2 regions of the Shewanella sp. 4t3-1-2LB genome follow, and region 2 is predicted to be linked to the other one. Evidence: predicted binding sites of a transcription regulator. Region 2 holds the regulator's gene; the other holds the start of a gene.

Region 1 (7,120 bases), on a different contig from region 2:
AGATCCTAAGGTGTTGCAATGGGAAGGCAGCAAAGCATTTGAAGCCAGTAGCATCAAAGCGCTGGAGCGCTGGCGATATGCGCCTAAATTTGAGAACGGTGAACCAGTAGCCGCGACCAGTCGCGTTCAGCTAGATTACAAGATTAACCGCTAAACGGTGTGTTAGTAGTGGTATTTAATTTACAGTAGCATGCCATGAATATAGAGGTTGTAGCACTTTACTATGTCACTGCTAATGTTAGGTCTAATGCCTTGGGTGGCAGTGATACAGATGCAATATGGAGATGCATATGAATAAGTCATGGATGATAATTGTGGCAATTATTAGTGTATTTATGACAGCAGCTTGCTCTACGGTGTATTCCATTGCTAACGGCGAAGCCGCACCTTATTCTGGAACCGCTCAGAATATTCAAGCAATTAAGGCTTCTAGTGGTGAACACAGCCGCTGTGGTTTACCGAATTGCAATGGTAACTGGGAATTGTATGGGTATTTAGCAATGGCTGACTTTCTTCCCAGTATGATCATCGATACGTTGTTGTTACCCGTCACACTGACAGCGGACTCTGTGGGGGAAAAACAATCGTCAAAAGACAGTGCTCGGCATTAATCAATTTGTTATGACACAACGGATTTGTCACTCTACAGGCATCCATAAATGATATTTGTGACTGTCAGCTGACAAACAAAGAAGGCGCCTTTAGGCGCCTTCTTTGTTGTTGATAGACGGCAACTATTTGTGTTGCTGCCTATTACTCTGGATCATAATCCAGCACAGGTGCCAGCCATTTTTCCACTTCTGCGATTGTCATGCCCTTGCGCTGGGCGTAATTCGCTACCTGATCGCGATCGATATTGGTGATGCCAAAATAGCGTGACTGCGGATTGGCAAAATACCAGCCGGAGACGGCTGCGGTTGGATACATGGCATAGCTTTCGGTGAGTCGGAGATCAATCCGTTGATCCGGTTGCAGCAACTGCCACAACAAGCCTTTTTCAGTGTGATCAGGGCAAGCGGGATAGCCGGGGGCAGGGCGAATGCCTTTGTATTTTTCGCGGATCAACGCATCGTTATTGAGGTCTTCATCGGCGGCATAGCCCCAAAACTCCTTGCGTACGCGTTCATGTAGACGTTCGGCAAAGGCTTCAGCCAGTCGGTCTGCCAGACATTTCAGCATGATAGCGCTGTAGTCATCGTGGGCCGCTTCAAATTTTGCCAAGTGTTTCTCAATGCCGTGACCTGCGGTGACGGCAAAGGCACCCATATAGTCGGCAACACCGCTGTCTTTGGGGGCAACAAAATCTGCTAGGCAGAAGTTATGATTACCCACACGTTCTAGCTGCATGCGTAAGTGATGGGTGGTCAGCAAAGTTTGTTGACGCGCTTCACTGTCGTACAGTTCGATATCGTCATCGTTGATGGTATTGGCCGGGAATAAGCCAAATACCGCTTTGGCGGTGAGCCATTTTTCATCAATGATTTTATGCAGCATAGCTTTGCCATCGGCATATACCTTACGCGCTTCTTCACCCACTACCATATCGTCCAGAATATCTGGGAAGTGGCCGTGTAGCTCCCAAGCGCGGAAAAATGGTGTCCAGTCGATGCGCTCCACCAGATCTTCCAATGGATAATCCTCAAATACCTGAATGCCCAATTGCTGTGGCTTCACGGGGGGATTGGCTTGCCAGTCGTGCTGCACTTTGTTGTCGCGGGCGGCTTGCAATGGCACCAGCGTTTTGCGTTTGGTCTGTGCCAGACGTTTCTCGCGCATCATGTCGTACTCGGCATAAATACTCGCGATGGTCTGGGCACGGGTCTCGTCATTGATGAGCTTACTGACCATAGGTACGGCGCGAGAAGCATCTGGGATATAAATGGCACCATGTGGATAGTGCGGGGCAATCTTCACCGCCGTGTGAATTTTTGAGGTCGTTGCACCGCCGATAATCGCCGGAATGGTCAGGCCTTCCCGGGCGAAGGTTTTGACGTTATGCACCATCTCGTCAAGACTGGGGGTAATAAGCCCCGACATACCGATGATATCAACCTGCTCTTTACGGGCGGTTTCGATGATCTGCTCTACCGGCACCATGACCCCGAGGTCAATCACCTCATAACCGTTACAGGCCAGTACCACGCCGACAATGTTTTTACCGATGTCGTGCACATCGCCTTTAACGGTGACCATCAAGACTTTACCGTTGCTGGAGCCTTGCACCTTTTCTGCTTCAATGAACGGATTCAGGTAGGCGACAGCCTTTTTCATCACCCGCGCCGATTTCACCACTTGTGGCAGGAACATCTTGCCGGCACCAAACAGGTCGCCAACCACATTCATGCCATCCATCAACGGCCCTTCGATCACATCGAGCGGACGCGTCGCTGCTAGACGTGCTTCCTCGGTGTCTTCATCGATAAATTCAGTGATCCCTTTGACCAGTGCGTGTTCCAGCCGTTTATTGACGGGCCAGTGCCGCCACGCCTGGTCTTCCTGCTTGTTGGCTCCGCTTTGGCCACCACGGAATTTTTCGGCAATATCCAGTAGTTGTTCGGTATTGCTGGAGCCAGCAACCGGACATGGCAGATTCAATACTACTGCTTCGACGCGCTGTTTTAGTTCCGCGTCAATATCGTCGTAAATGGCCAACTGACCGGCGTTGACTATGCCCATGTCCATCCCCGCCTTGATGGCGTGATACAGGAACACGGCATGAATGGCTTCGCGCACCGGGTTGTTGCCGCGGAATGAGAAGGACACGTTAGACACCCCGCCAGACACCATGGCGTGTGGCAAGGTAGCCTTGATATCTTTCACGGCATTGATGAAGTCCACCGCGTAGTTGTCGTGTTCTTCAATGCCGGTGGCGATGGCAAAAATATTCGGGTCGAAAATAATATCTTCTGGCGGAAAGCCGACCTTATCGACCAATATGCGGTAGGCACGAGTACAGATATTGATTTTGCGTGCGTGGGTATCGGCTTGGCCTTGTTCATCGAACGCCATGATGATCGCCGCTGCGCCATAACGTTTTACCAGTTGCGCATGTGCAATGAAGGTGGCCTCGCCCTCTTTTAACGAGATAGAGTTGACGATGCCTTTACCTTGGATGCACTTTAATCCGGCTTCAATCACTTCCCATTTAGAGGAGTCAATCATCACCGGCACTTTGCTGATGTCGGGTTCAGAGGCGATGAGGTTAAGAAATTTCTGCATCATCTCCACGCCGTCCAACATGCCTTCATCCATGTTGACATCGATGATCTGCGCGCCACTTTCTACCTGTTCGCGAGCCACATCGAGCGCGGTTTCAAATTGCCCCTCTTTAATCAACCGCAAAAACTTGGCCGAGCCGGTGACGTTAGTGCGCTCTCCCACGTTAACAAACAGACTGTTGGCATCTATGGTTAGCGGTTCCAGCCCGGCAAGGCGGCAGGCGACGGGTAATTCAGGCAACTGCCGTGGTTGATGCTGACTGACGGCTTCACGGATGGCTTTAATGTGAGCCGGAGTCGTACCGCAGCAACCGCCCACCAGGTTGACTAGCCCTTCTTTGGCCCATTGACCAATCACGTCAGCCATCTGCGCCGGCGTTTCATCATAGCCACCAAATTCGTTTGGCAATCCGGCGTTCGGATGCACCGAAACAAAGGTCTCGCAGATGCGCGCCAGTTCTTCTACGTAGGGCCGCAATTCTTTTGGCCCAAGGGCGCAGTTAAGGCCGAATGACAGCGGTTTGATATGGCGCAGTGAGTTATAGAACGCCTCGGTTGTTTGGCCGGTCAGGGTTCGGCCGGAGGCATCGGTAATGGTACCGGAAATCATCACCGGCAGTCGTATGCCGAGCTTTTCAAACACTTCATCGATAGCAAACAACGCCGCCTTGGCATTGAGGGTGTCGAAGATGGTTTCCACCATCAGTATATCCGCGCCGCCTTTGATAAGCGCTTCTGTGGCTTGTATGTAAGCAGCCACTAACTCATCGAAATGGATATTGCGAAATCCTGGGTCGTTGACATCGGGGCTGATGGAACAGGTACGGTTTGTTGGGCCTAGAACACCGGCGACATAACGCGGAATCCCAGTAGCTGCAGCAACTTCATCGGCGGCCTCTCGTGCCAGTCGGGCCGCGTGTTCGTTAATTTCGCTGACCAACGCCTGCATGTCATAATCCGCCATGGCGACGGTGGTAGCGTTGAAACTGTTGGTTTCAATAATATCGGCACCGGCTTGCAGATATTGGCGGTGAATCGACTTGATGATCTGTGGCTGAGTTAATACCAACAGATCATTATTACCTTTGACATCACAGTGCCAGTCGCGGAAACGCTCGCCACGATAATCGGCTTCTTCCAACTTGAAGCTCTGGATCATGGTGCCCATCGCACCGTCGATAATCAAAATTCGTTGCGCCAGCGCATCATGAATTTGTCGGGCTGCAACGGTGGAAGAAGTGTTAATCATTCGAAGCCTTAATTACCTATTACTAAAATAAAAATTAACAAATACAAACTTTTAAAATTGAGTTATGATCCAGATCACATTACTGTGATTATGACAGTAAACGAGCATCATAGTATGGCTGCGGAATAACTACAGGGCTGTTTTGGATGTTTATACGTATAGACGTCCATAATAAGGATTACAACGTTCTGCGGCAAGGTGAAAATGTTGCCCTTTAGCCCGGGTAGTTAAATCGAAGGAACCATCATGTCCTGCTACAGAAAATTGACAGTATATTTGATGCGCCACGGCAACTGCGCCGATGGCGAGATTCTAAGAGGCCGTACCGATTCGCCACTGAGCGAACAGGGACAAGAGCAGATGTGGAACGCTTGGCGTGAGCTGTGTAATCATCTGCCTGAAGGCAAATTGCTGTTATTAAGTTCACCATTACAGCGTTGCAGCCTATTTGCCGACAGTCTTGCCAGCGAAATGCCGGAGTTTTTTGAACGTCCGCTACAGACCGCTAACTGGTTGCAGGAACTGAATTTTGGTGAGTGGGACGGTAAATCTATGGTCGCGCTGCAGGCCGACTATCCTAAAGCCACTGCGGCTTATGCCCTTGACCCCCTTAATCATACGCCGCCTCATGGCGAAACCGTGAATGAACTGTACCAGCGGGTTAACCGTGGTTGGCAAGATTTGGTAGAAGAACTGCTGAGTAGCCAGCAGGACAATGCCTTGTTGATCACTCATGGCGGGGTAATACGCACCCTTATTAGCGAAGTGCTTAATCCGGGACAGGCGCCATTGAGCGGTGTGTTCAGCAGCCTAGAGTTGCCTTATGGTTCATTGCTGAAAATTGTGGTGGATGCCCATGAAGTTGATGGCGAATGGCAATGTCTACCAAAACTGCACTGGCAATTATAAACATCACCAGTGGTCTGCCGCGCTAATTACTGGCGGCAGACTACCATATCCTGTTAGCCTATTGAGCCTGAGATGATGAAGTTGCTGGAGACGGCCTATGAAGCCGGCACTGAAGGCTGATAATATTTGCTGGTCGGTAGCCGAAAAATCGATTCTGTCTGGTGTCAGCTTTAGTTTAACCAAAGGAAAAGTGCTGGGCCTGATAGGCCCTAACGGCGCCGGTAAATCCAGTTTGCTGCGATGTTTGTACCGCTACATCCGGCCTGATACCGGTCATATCCAGTTGTTTGGTGAAGACATCAACCGTATGCCGCCGCAAGTTTTTGCTCGTCAGGTTGCAGTTGTATTGCAGGATACTCCACCTCAGTCAGAGCTAAGTTTACGACAATTGGTAGCAACCGGTCTGACCCCTTATAAAAGACTTTTCGAGCGCGATTCAGCAGAGGATAATAATGCTGTTGCCGCAGCATTAACTCAGGTGGGTCTGAGCTCGCTGGCGGATGAAGTATTTCGGCACCTCTCTGGCGGAGAAAAACAGCGGGCGCTGATCGCCAGAGCTATTGTGCAGAAACCTGCATTGCTATTGCTCGATGAGCCAACAAATCATCTGGATATCCGTTATCAGATCCAGATCCTTGAACTGGTGAGAAGTCTTGGTGTGAGTGTTATCGCCTCAATCCATGACCTCAATTTGGCGGCAGCGATGTGCGATAACTTGCTGTTATTGCATCAGGGACAAGTGGTGGCAGTGGGGGATGCAGCAGAAGTGCTGACAGAACAGCGGCTGAGTGATGTCTTTGGTGTTTGTAGCCGGATCAGTCAGCATCCGCAGACGGGTAAACCGTTGATCCAGTATTTTTATGGTTATTCGCCGTTAGTGGTGGATAAAGTTGAAATTGATGCAGCTCGACGTGATAGCGGAGCGATTTATGTCGCTAAGTGAAAGCCCACCATTACGCGTGGATAGGCGATTACAGAGCTGCTGGTTAGTGGTGTTGTTAGGGCTGTTGGTGACGCCACTAGCCGCGACCGCTTTTGGTGCTGCCGATAATATCGGGGTACTGGAAGTCGCCCGGGTATTGGGCCACAAAATAGCAGGCATGGGGCAAGTGTCTGCTATCGACCAACGGATTGTGTGGGAGTTGCGATTCCCGCGTGTGTTGCTGGCGTTTGTTGCTGGCTGTGGTCTAGCGCTATGTGGCTATGTGCTGCAAAGTGTGACCCGGAATCCTTTGGCTGACCCATATCTGTTTGGCATCAGTGCCGGTGCGTCTTTCGGTGGCGTATTGGCAATGACGCTACTCGGTGGCACTTGGCTGGCGTGGGTATCGTTACCATTAGGGGCATTTGCCGGTGCCTGTTTGTCAGTATTGTTGGTACTGATAATGGCAGGGAGCCAGGCAGAACGTCAGGTAGAACGCTTGTTATTATCCGGCGTGGCGGTGTCTTTTATGTTCGGTGCCTTTACCAGCCTATTATTGTATTTTTCCACGCCACAGGCGACCGCATCATTGTTGTTCTGGACCTTGGGCAGTTTTGCTCGAGCCGACTGGAACACACTGTGGATGCCGGTGGTGGTGGTTTTGGTGGCACTGGTACTGATAGTCGGTTACCGACGACAAATCCTAGCAATGCTGAGCGGCGATGAGACCGCGCACACCTTGGGGGTTAGGGTGATGCAGATGCGACTGGGAATGTTGTTATTGTGTTCACTGATTACTGCAACACTGGTGGCACAGTGCGG
Region 2 (7,120 bases):
TTTGGTGAAATCTTCAGATGAGACGGTTTGGTCAGCCTTGGGAGATGGTTGGCTTCACGATGTTTTTCTTCAGTTTGATAATGGTAATTCAATTATATTCAATCTCTCTGTTGGTTATATTGTGAGTACAATTTTTTACGTCTTGGTTGTTTTACTACCTGAGATCAAGACTAAAAATGAACTCAAGAAAAAGTTAGGCCAGCCAATATCGTTTGTATTAGAAGTTTATGATAAGGGCTTAATAGATGGTCTGTTCCACTGGAGCAAGCACGTCATACATTGCAAGCCTATTTCTGAGCATTTAAACGACCTTGATAGGTTTGAGAAGGAATCAACATATAAAAAACTAGGTGAAGCTAAGTGCATAATTATCGTTCAAGCCGCCGACGAAATTTTGCCAACTTTTGAGCAGCTAGTTCCTGTGGCATTTCAAATATCACATCAACATGCAATGATTTGGTTAAGCCTAACAAACTCTATTAGACAGCTCGCTCGTTTGTGGCCACAGGAAAAAGAGGAGCGGGATTGGGGTATTATTGACCTGAACTTAAAAGAGTTTATACATTATGTGGCTCTTTTCTACGGCCAAGAGCTAACAAAGCAATAATGATGGGACGCAAAAAGCTTGGCTGCGTCACTTCGTTCCTAATTTTAGCCAAGCTTTTTCGCACCCCTGTGTGCGGCGTTAACCCATAGAAATTTTTATCCGAAAATGTCGAGTTAGAGTTAATGCTTTAACTCGAAAATGTCCCAAAGACAGCTAGGTTATTCCTCAGCTACACAACCGCATACGCCACTAAATAATAAGGCTCCCGCAGGAGCCTTATTATTTAGAGCAGAATTGGCATATCGGTGCCGCATTTAATCTTCTAATAGATCGCGGCAGATCTGCACAAGATCTGACTGCACTGCCGCGGCGGTGACTTCACGGCCAGCGCCTGGGCCGCGAATGATCAGCGGGTTGCCCTGATAAAAGGCACTGCGGATAACAAACACGTTATCACCGGGCGTCAAGTTAGCGTAGGGATGACTCGGTTCCACCCATTGCAGCGCCACTTCAGCATTCACACCTTGCTCGGTGCGCTCCAATGCCGCCACATAACGCAGCACTTTGCCCTGCTCATTAGCCGCTGCATACTGTTGTGCCAGTTCACCATCCAGCTCCGGCAAGCGTTGCAGGAACTCATCGATTGAAATCTCTGCCAGATGTGCGGGCACCAGTGAGCTGAGGCGAATATCATCCAGCTCCAGTTCCAAGCCGATTTCCCGAGCCAAAATTAACAGCTTACGCTGCATATCGCGGCCGGAAAGATCATCGCGTGGGTCCGGTTCGGTAATACCCAGCGCTTTGGCTTCCAGCACCAGTTCCGAGAATGGCCGAATGCCGTCATAGTTTTCAAACAGCCAGCACAGTGTGCCGGAAAAAATCCCCCCCACGGCCTGCACCTGATCGCCACTATTATGCAGATCATTGAGCGCATGCTGCACCGGCAAGCCAGCGCCGCAACTGGCATTGTAGCGCCAGAACAAACGGCGGTTTCCCAACATCTGTTTCAATTCACGATAAAACGCCAACGGCCCAGAACCGGCCAGTTTGTTGGCACTGACCATATGGATACCATGGGCAAAAAACTCGGGATATTGCAAGGTCAGGCTGGCACTGGCGCTGATGTCGAGCGCGATCAGTTCATCACACGCCAGCGCATCCGCTTGTTCAAACAGATGCTCGTATTGCCACGGCGTGGCTTCGGCCTCGAAGCGTGTCTGCCAGTCAGTCACCGCAATACCTGCATTGCAAAACAGCGCCTTGCTGGAACTCGCCAACCCCACCAACACTACCTCAGCTTCCAACTGGCGATTAAGCTGCTGCGCGGATTTGCCATACAGCGTGACCCAGGCTTCACCGATATTGCCAACCCCCAGCAAAATAATACCGATACGTTTACGCGGGCCAGCACAGCGACGATGAACTTTCTGCGTCAGCAAGGCCACCTGCTGCTGCGGCACCAAGGTTACCAGACTCAGCGCATCCTGATACAAAAGCCGGGCTTCACGGCTCAACAGCCGAGCAAAACTGCGCCGATACTGTGCGGCGGCGGCACTCACCAAAGCCACCAAGCCAAAACCGCGATGGCTTTCGACGTCGCTGATCCCTAATGCCTCGGTTAACTGCTGCAGTAGCGCCAGCAACTGTTTACCTGACTCCAGCGTATAGGCCAATTCATGCTTTTGTTTACCCACTGACCAATGCGCTAAAGGTTGTAACCCGGCATGTTCCAGCGCTTCTAGCAAGTTTTCCCACGGCGATTGCAATTGCAAGGTGACCGTTAACACTTCATCAAGACTGGTCACCACTGGCGCGCTGGCAACATCGTTTTGCGGTGCCACCAGCGTAAAATCGGTTTGCGGCGCATAACTGGAGCGCACCGCCAGACTCACCTGCGTGTTATACAGCGGTTGCAGCGTACGGGAATGCAGTACCGGGGAACCGAGCCGTGCCAAGCGGTCTGCCTCTGCCAATGACATGTTTTGCAGTAATCTGGCGTCCTGAATTTTGTTGGGGTCGGCGTTAAACACCCCTTCTACGTCAGTCCAGATAGTGACCCGGTCAATATCGGCCAGACTGGCAATCAAGGTGGCACTGAAGTCAGAACCGTTACGCCCCAGCAACAACATTTCACCTGCCGGATTGGCGCAGATAAAACCGGTGATCACCAAACGTTCATCGGGATGCTGCTTGAGCATCTGTTGCACTTTGGCACGGGATTCTTCTACCCGAATTTTGGGTACTGCCGCCTCATCAGCGATAAGCAGACCGCGCGCATCAACGTTACAGGCGGCCACCCCAGATTCACGCAGCAACGCTGCCATCAGCCGGGCAGACCAACGTTCACCAAAGCCCACTACCTGATTGCATTGGTAGTCGCTACGCCCATCCAGCGCCAGCAAGCTCATCAGTGTCGCCCGGTCGTTGGCTAAGCGTTCCCGCAACTGCCGCGCCTGAGAATTACTCAATAGCTGCTCAATCAGGTTTTGCTGATAGTTCATCAGCACCTGCAACTCTTCCTGCCACAGTTGGCCTTGCTCACGCAGCGCTAACAACTTGTACAGGAAGTTGGTGGTTTTGCCTGCGGCAGAGACCACTATCAGATCATCAGGCCGCCCGTGGGTCAGCAGGATGTGGGCCACACGCCGGTAACAGTCAGGATCGGCAAGACTACTACCACCAAATTTATGTAAGTGACTACGTGCCATCAATTAATGCTCCCCAACTCAACAGGCGGCAACGGCTGCCAAACCGGCAGCGATATCGTCCAACAGATCTTGTGGATCTTCGATACCAACGGACAAACGAATCAGGGTATCTTTAATGCCCGCTTCAGCACGGGCGGCCGGCTCCATCGCGCGGTGAGTCATTGTAGCAGGGACTGCCACCAAACTTTCTACACCACCGAGACTTTCTGCGACCGAAAAATAACGTAACGCACCGAGAAATGCCGTTACCTGCGCTTCACCGCCCGTCAGCTCAAAACTGACCATAGCACCGAAGCCCTGCTGCTGTCTGGCAGCGATTTCGTGACCGGGATGTGTTGCTAATCCGGGATAATATACCTGCTGTACCTGGGCACTGTGTTGCAACAACTCGACGATTTTAGCGGCATTACTCTGATGCTGCTCAATGCGTAATGCCAATGTTCTTAAACCGCGCAATGTCAGATAGCTGTCAAACGCGCCGCCGGTCAATCCCAGCGTGTTCGACCACCAATGCAGTTGTTCCGCCAATGCAGGCTCTTTAGCGATCACCGCGCCACCGACCACGTCACTATGACCGTTGAGGTATTTAGTGGTGGAGTGCACCACGATATCGGCACCGAGCAGCAAAGGTTGCTGCAACGCGGGCGACAAAAAGGTGTTATCTGCCACCAGTAGCGCCCCAACGGCTTGGCAAGCAGCGGCGATGGCGGCAATATCAATGACTCGCAACAAAGGATTCGAGGGCGTTTCAATCCATACCATCTTCGGCTTACGGGCAATGGCCTGTTGCAGCGCTGCGGTATCGGTTTGATCCACTATTGCCAGTTGAAATTGACCCTTTTTCGCCAGATTGGTAAACAGTCGATAACATCCACCATAGCAGTCGTGTGGCACCACCAGCAGATCCTCGGGGCTAAGCAGGCTGACCACCAGCGTCACCGCCGCCATACCACTGGTGGTGATCACTGCCGGACAACCCTGTTCCAGTTCACCAATCGCATTACCAAGAATACTGCGAGTGGGATTACCGGAACGGCTGTAATCAAACTGCCTTGGCGTTGTGTGACCATCAAAAGCGTAGTTGGTTGAAAGATAGATGGGCGGAACCACAGCACCATGCTGGCTATCGGACTCAATCCCCTGACGGACGGCAATCGTCGCCATTTTCCGTGCTGTCATTTTTGGCTCCTCAAATGCTTTACAAGAAACACCATAAAGATGTCTGGATGGCTAAATTCTACCAACTCCCCCCTTGGCGTCAATAGGCATAAAGACGTTTAGACGTCCAAATGTATAGAATTCCATTTTTGTGATACAGTATTACGACCCGAGATTTGACTGTAGGGTGTAAGGGTTTAAAATCGGCAGCGAATTAGTGACATAGCAGGTGCAACATGACTGAATGGAATGGCGAATACATCAGCCCCTACGCTGAGCACGGGAAGAAAAACGAACAAGTAAAAAAAATCACTGTGTCTATTCCGCTGAAAGTACTGAAAGTGCTGACGGATGAACGCACTCGTCGCCAGGTCAACAACCTGCGTCATGCCACTAACAGTGAGCTGCTGTGTGAAGCATTTCTGCATGCCTACACCGGCCAGCCGTTACCCAACGATGAAGACTTGTCCAAAGATCAGCCCGACAGTATCCCGGCGGAAGCCAAGCAGATGATGGAAGATATGGGCATCGAATGGGAAGAAATGGAGTAAATGTGCCGTTTCCCAAGCCTTTCTCATTTTACTGACAGCCGGGAGTTTCCCGGCGTTACTTCGCTGTTATGTGGTCGTTGATCGATCCTGTTACCTTATTGCTGGCATCGCTGATTATTGTTATCGGTGCCGTGACGCAAAGTCTGTTAGGCTTCGGTCTAGCGGTCGTTTCTACCCCGCTACTTTATATTGTTGACCCGGAACTGGTGCCAGTACCGGTGATTATTCTGAGCTTTTCCATTGCGTTGCTAACACTGCTGCGCGAGCGCGGCAATCTGGAACTGGGCGGATTGCAATACGCATTGGCCGGACGGATTCCCGGCAGCTTGTTGGGGGTTACGTTGCTATTGGCGCCGCGCGCGGTGCTGGGCTTGATTATTGCGGCCATTGTTGGCGCGGCAGTAGTGATGAGCTTGAAGAAATTCAGCGTCGCCGTCACCCGTCGCAACCTGTTTATTGCAGGTGCCTTTTCGGGCATATTCGGGACGGTAGCAGGTATCGGTGGCCCGCCGATGGCATTGCTGCTCACGGGGCGCGAAGCCGGTAAATTCCGTGCGGCGTTGTCGGCATTTTTTATGGTGAGCACCTGTATCAGTCTGCTGATTTTGGCGCTGTCCGGTATGGTCAGTTGGCGCGATTTGTTGTTATCTGTGCTGTTATTACCGGCGGTAGTGCTGGGATTTCTCGCCTCAGGCATCTTGTTACCCCGAGTAGATAAACGCCGCACCCGCTTGCTGACATTAGCGCTGTGTGGCGCCAGCGCATTATTGCTAGCACTCAAATCCTTGTGGGCGTTGCTATCCTGACAACGCCCTTGTTGTTTCACCTAGAAGTGATACGAGGTCTGTAACGCGCCGCCGATAGCGTTATCGCTGCCAAACATCCCAGTCAAATCTAATCTAAAGAACTTGCCAATAGCGATACCCGTTCCCACTGAATAGATATCGGTGGTGACATCGTTGAGATCCTGGCGATAACCAAGTCGCAACGCTAGCCAGTCAGTGGCTTTCACTTCACCACCGACACGCCAATATTTCGGCCCTTCCAGCTCGGCAAACTTGTTGTTTTCCGTCAAGTCGATATCGCTGGTTAACATCACTGTCCGCCATTCATAAGCGATACCAGCAGTTACCATGGGTTTGATTTGGTAGGTTAATTGCTGGCCTTCGGAAACCATGGTCTGCATGTCTTGCTTCACCAAGTTGCGGCCACTGAGCCCCACGGTCAGCCCCGGCATGGGTTGCAGTGCGACCCCAACATCCAGGTTAAAACCTGTGTCATCGTTACGATAATCGTCACTGTCAAAATCATTAACATCAAAATTGTTGGCTGACACCGCATAATTGAACGTATCCAGCCGCTGCAATTTCGGCGTAATCCCGACGGTGAGCGGCATATTCGCCACAGTGAAGCCACTGCTCAGCGCCACACCGACATCAGAAACCGCCCCGGCAATCACGCGCCCTTGAGATGACAAATCATCCAGGGCTGGCGGATTTAGCGGATCCAGCGTACTCAATAACAACAGATCGGATGCACGGATATCGGCTAGCGCGAAACCATCCAGATAAGTCTTAGCGATAACGGCAACTGACATTCGCTTACTAGAGGGCAACACCACGGCAAATCCCAAGCCAGCACTGGCGTAAGCGCTATTGCCGACTAATGACTGTAGATTCCCCAATAGCTGATCGCGATAATGCAGCATTCCCTCAACATCGCGGTTATCTATCGCCAGTTCCAGAGCATCATAGTTGTCCTGCACATCATCAAATTTATCGACCATTTTGTCTTTATCGGCACCATCAGCACCTAAGGTTGGCAACAGCAGGCTCACGTCTTCGCTCTGGCGCTCCGTTAGGCTCAATAATGCCGGATTGATAAAACCCGCCACCATTCTGTCACCTGCCGCCACACCCGCACCGCCCATGGCATCGGTTCTGGCTTCATACACATCTTGCCCGGCCCATAGTGGCCCACAACTTAATGTAGTGGCGCATAGCAACGCCAGCATCTTCAGTTTCATCCCGCTTCTCCCCAGCCGCTGTTTGTTCAATTAAAGATAGTTGTTACCCAATGACTCTCCAGAAAAAGCGGCACAAAAAAGCCCCCGCTGAAGCGAGGGCTTTGATTTCCATCACATAAATGATTTACCC

Evidence for each region. Region 2 encodes MetJ, which represses methionine synthesis genes. Its sites were predicted from a motif close to TAGACGTCTAGACGTCTA; they were not measured.
Region 1: the regulator MetJ is predicted to act here: its motif matches at 4,619-4,636, upstream of metH (methionine synthase).

What each region holds. Positions count from the first base shown of each region.
Region 1 covers NZ_JAFNJD010000007.1:84,039-91,158, reverse strand. The annotation lists gene J3L11_RS19640 (energy transducer TonB) at 1-154, shown strand, start outside; gene J3L11_RS04650 (YceK/YidQ family lipoprotein) at 291-611, shown strand; gene metH (methionine synthase) at 754-4,467, opposite strand; gene J3L11_RS04640 (histidine phosphatase family protein) at 4,714-5,376, shown strand; gene J3L11_RS04635 (ABC transporter ATP-binding protein) at 5,474-6,319, shown strand; gene J3L11_RS04630 (iron ABC transporter permease) at 6,306-7,120, shown strand, end outside.
Region 2 covers NZ_JAFNJD010000034.1:4,091-11,210, reverse strand. The annotation lists gene J3L11_RS12880 (hypothetical protein) at 1-607, shown strand, start outside; gene J3L11_RS12875 (bifunctional aspartate kinase/homoserine dehydrogenase II) at 862-3,255, opposite strand; gene metB (cystathionine gamma-synthase) at 3,274-4,434, opposite strand; gene metJ (met regulon transcriptional regulator MetJ) at 4,650-4,964, shown strand; gene J3L11_RS12860 (sulfite exporter TauE/SafE family protein) at 5,033-5,770, shown strand; gene J3L11_RS12855 (conjugal transfer protein TraF) at 5,791-6,990, opposite strand; gene nrfD (NrfD/PsrC family molybdoenzyme membrane anchor subunit) at 7,115-7,120, opposite strand, start outside.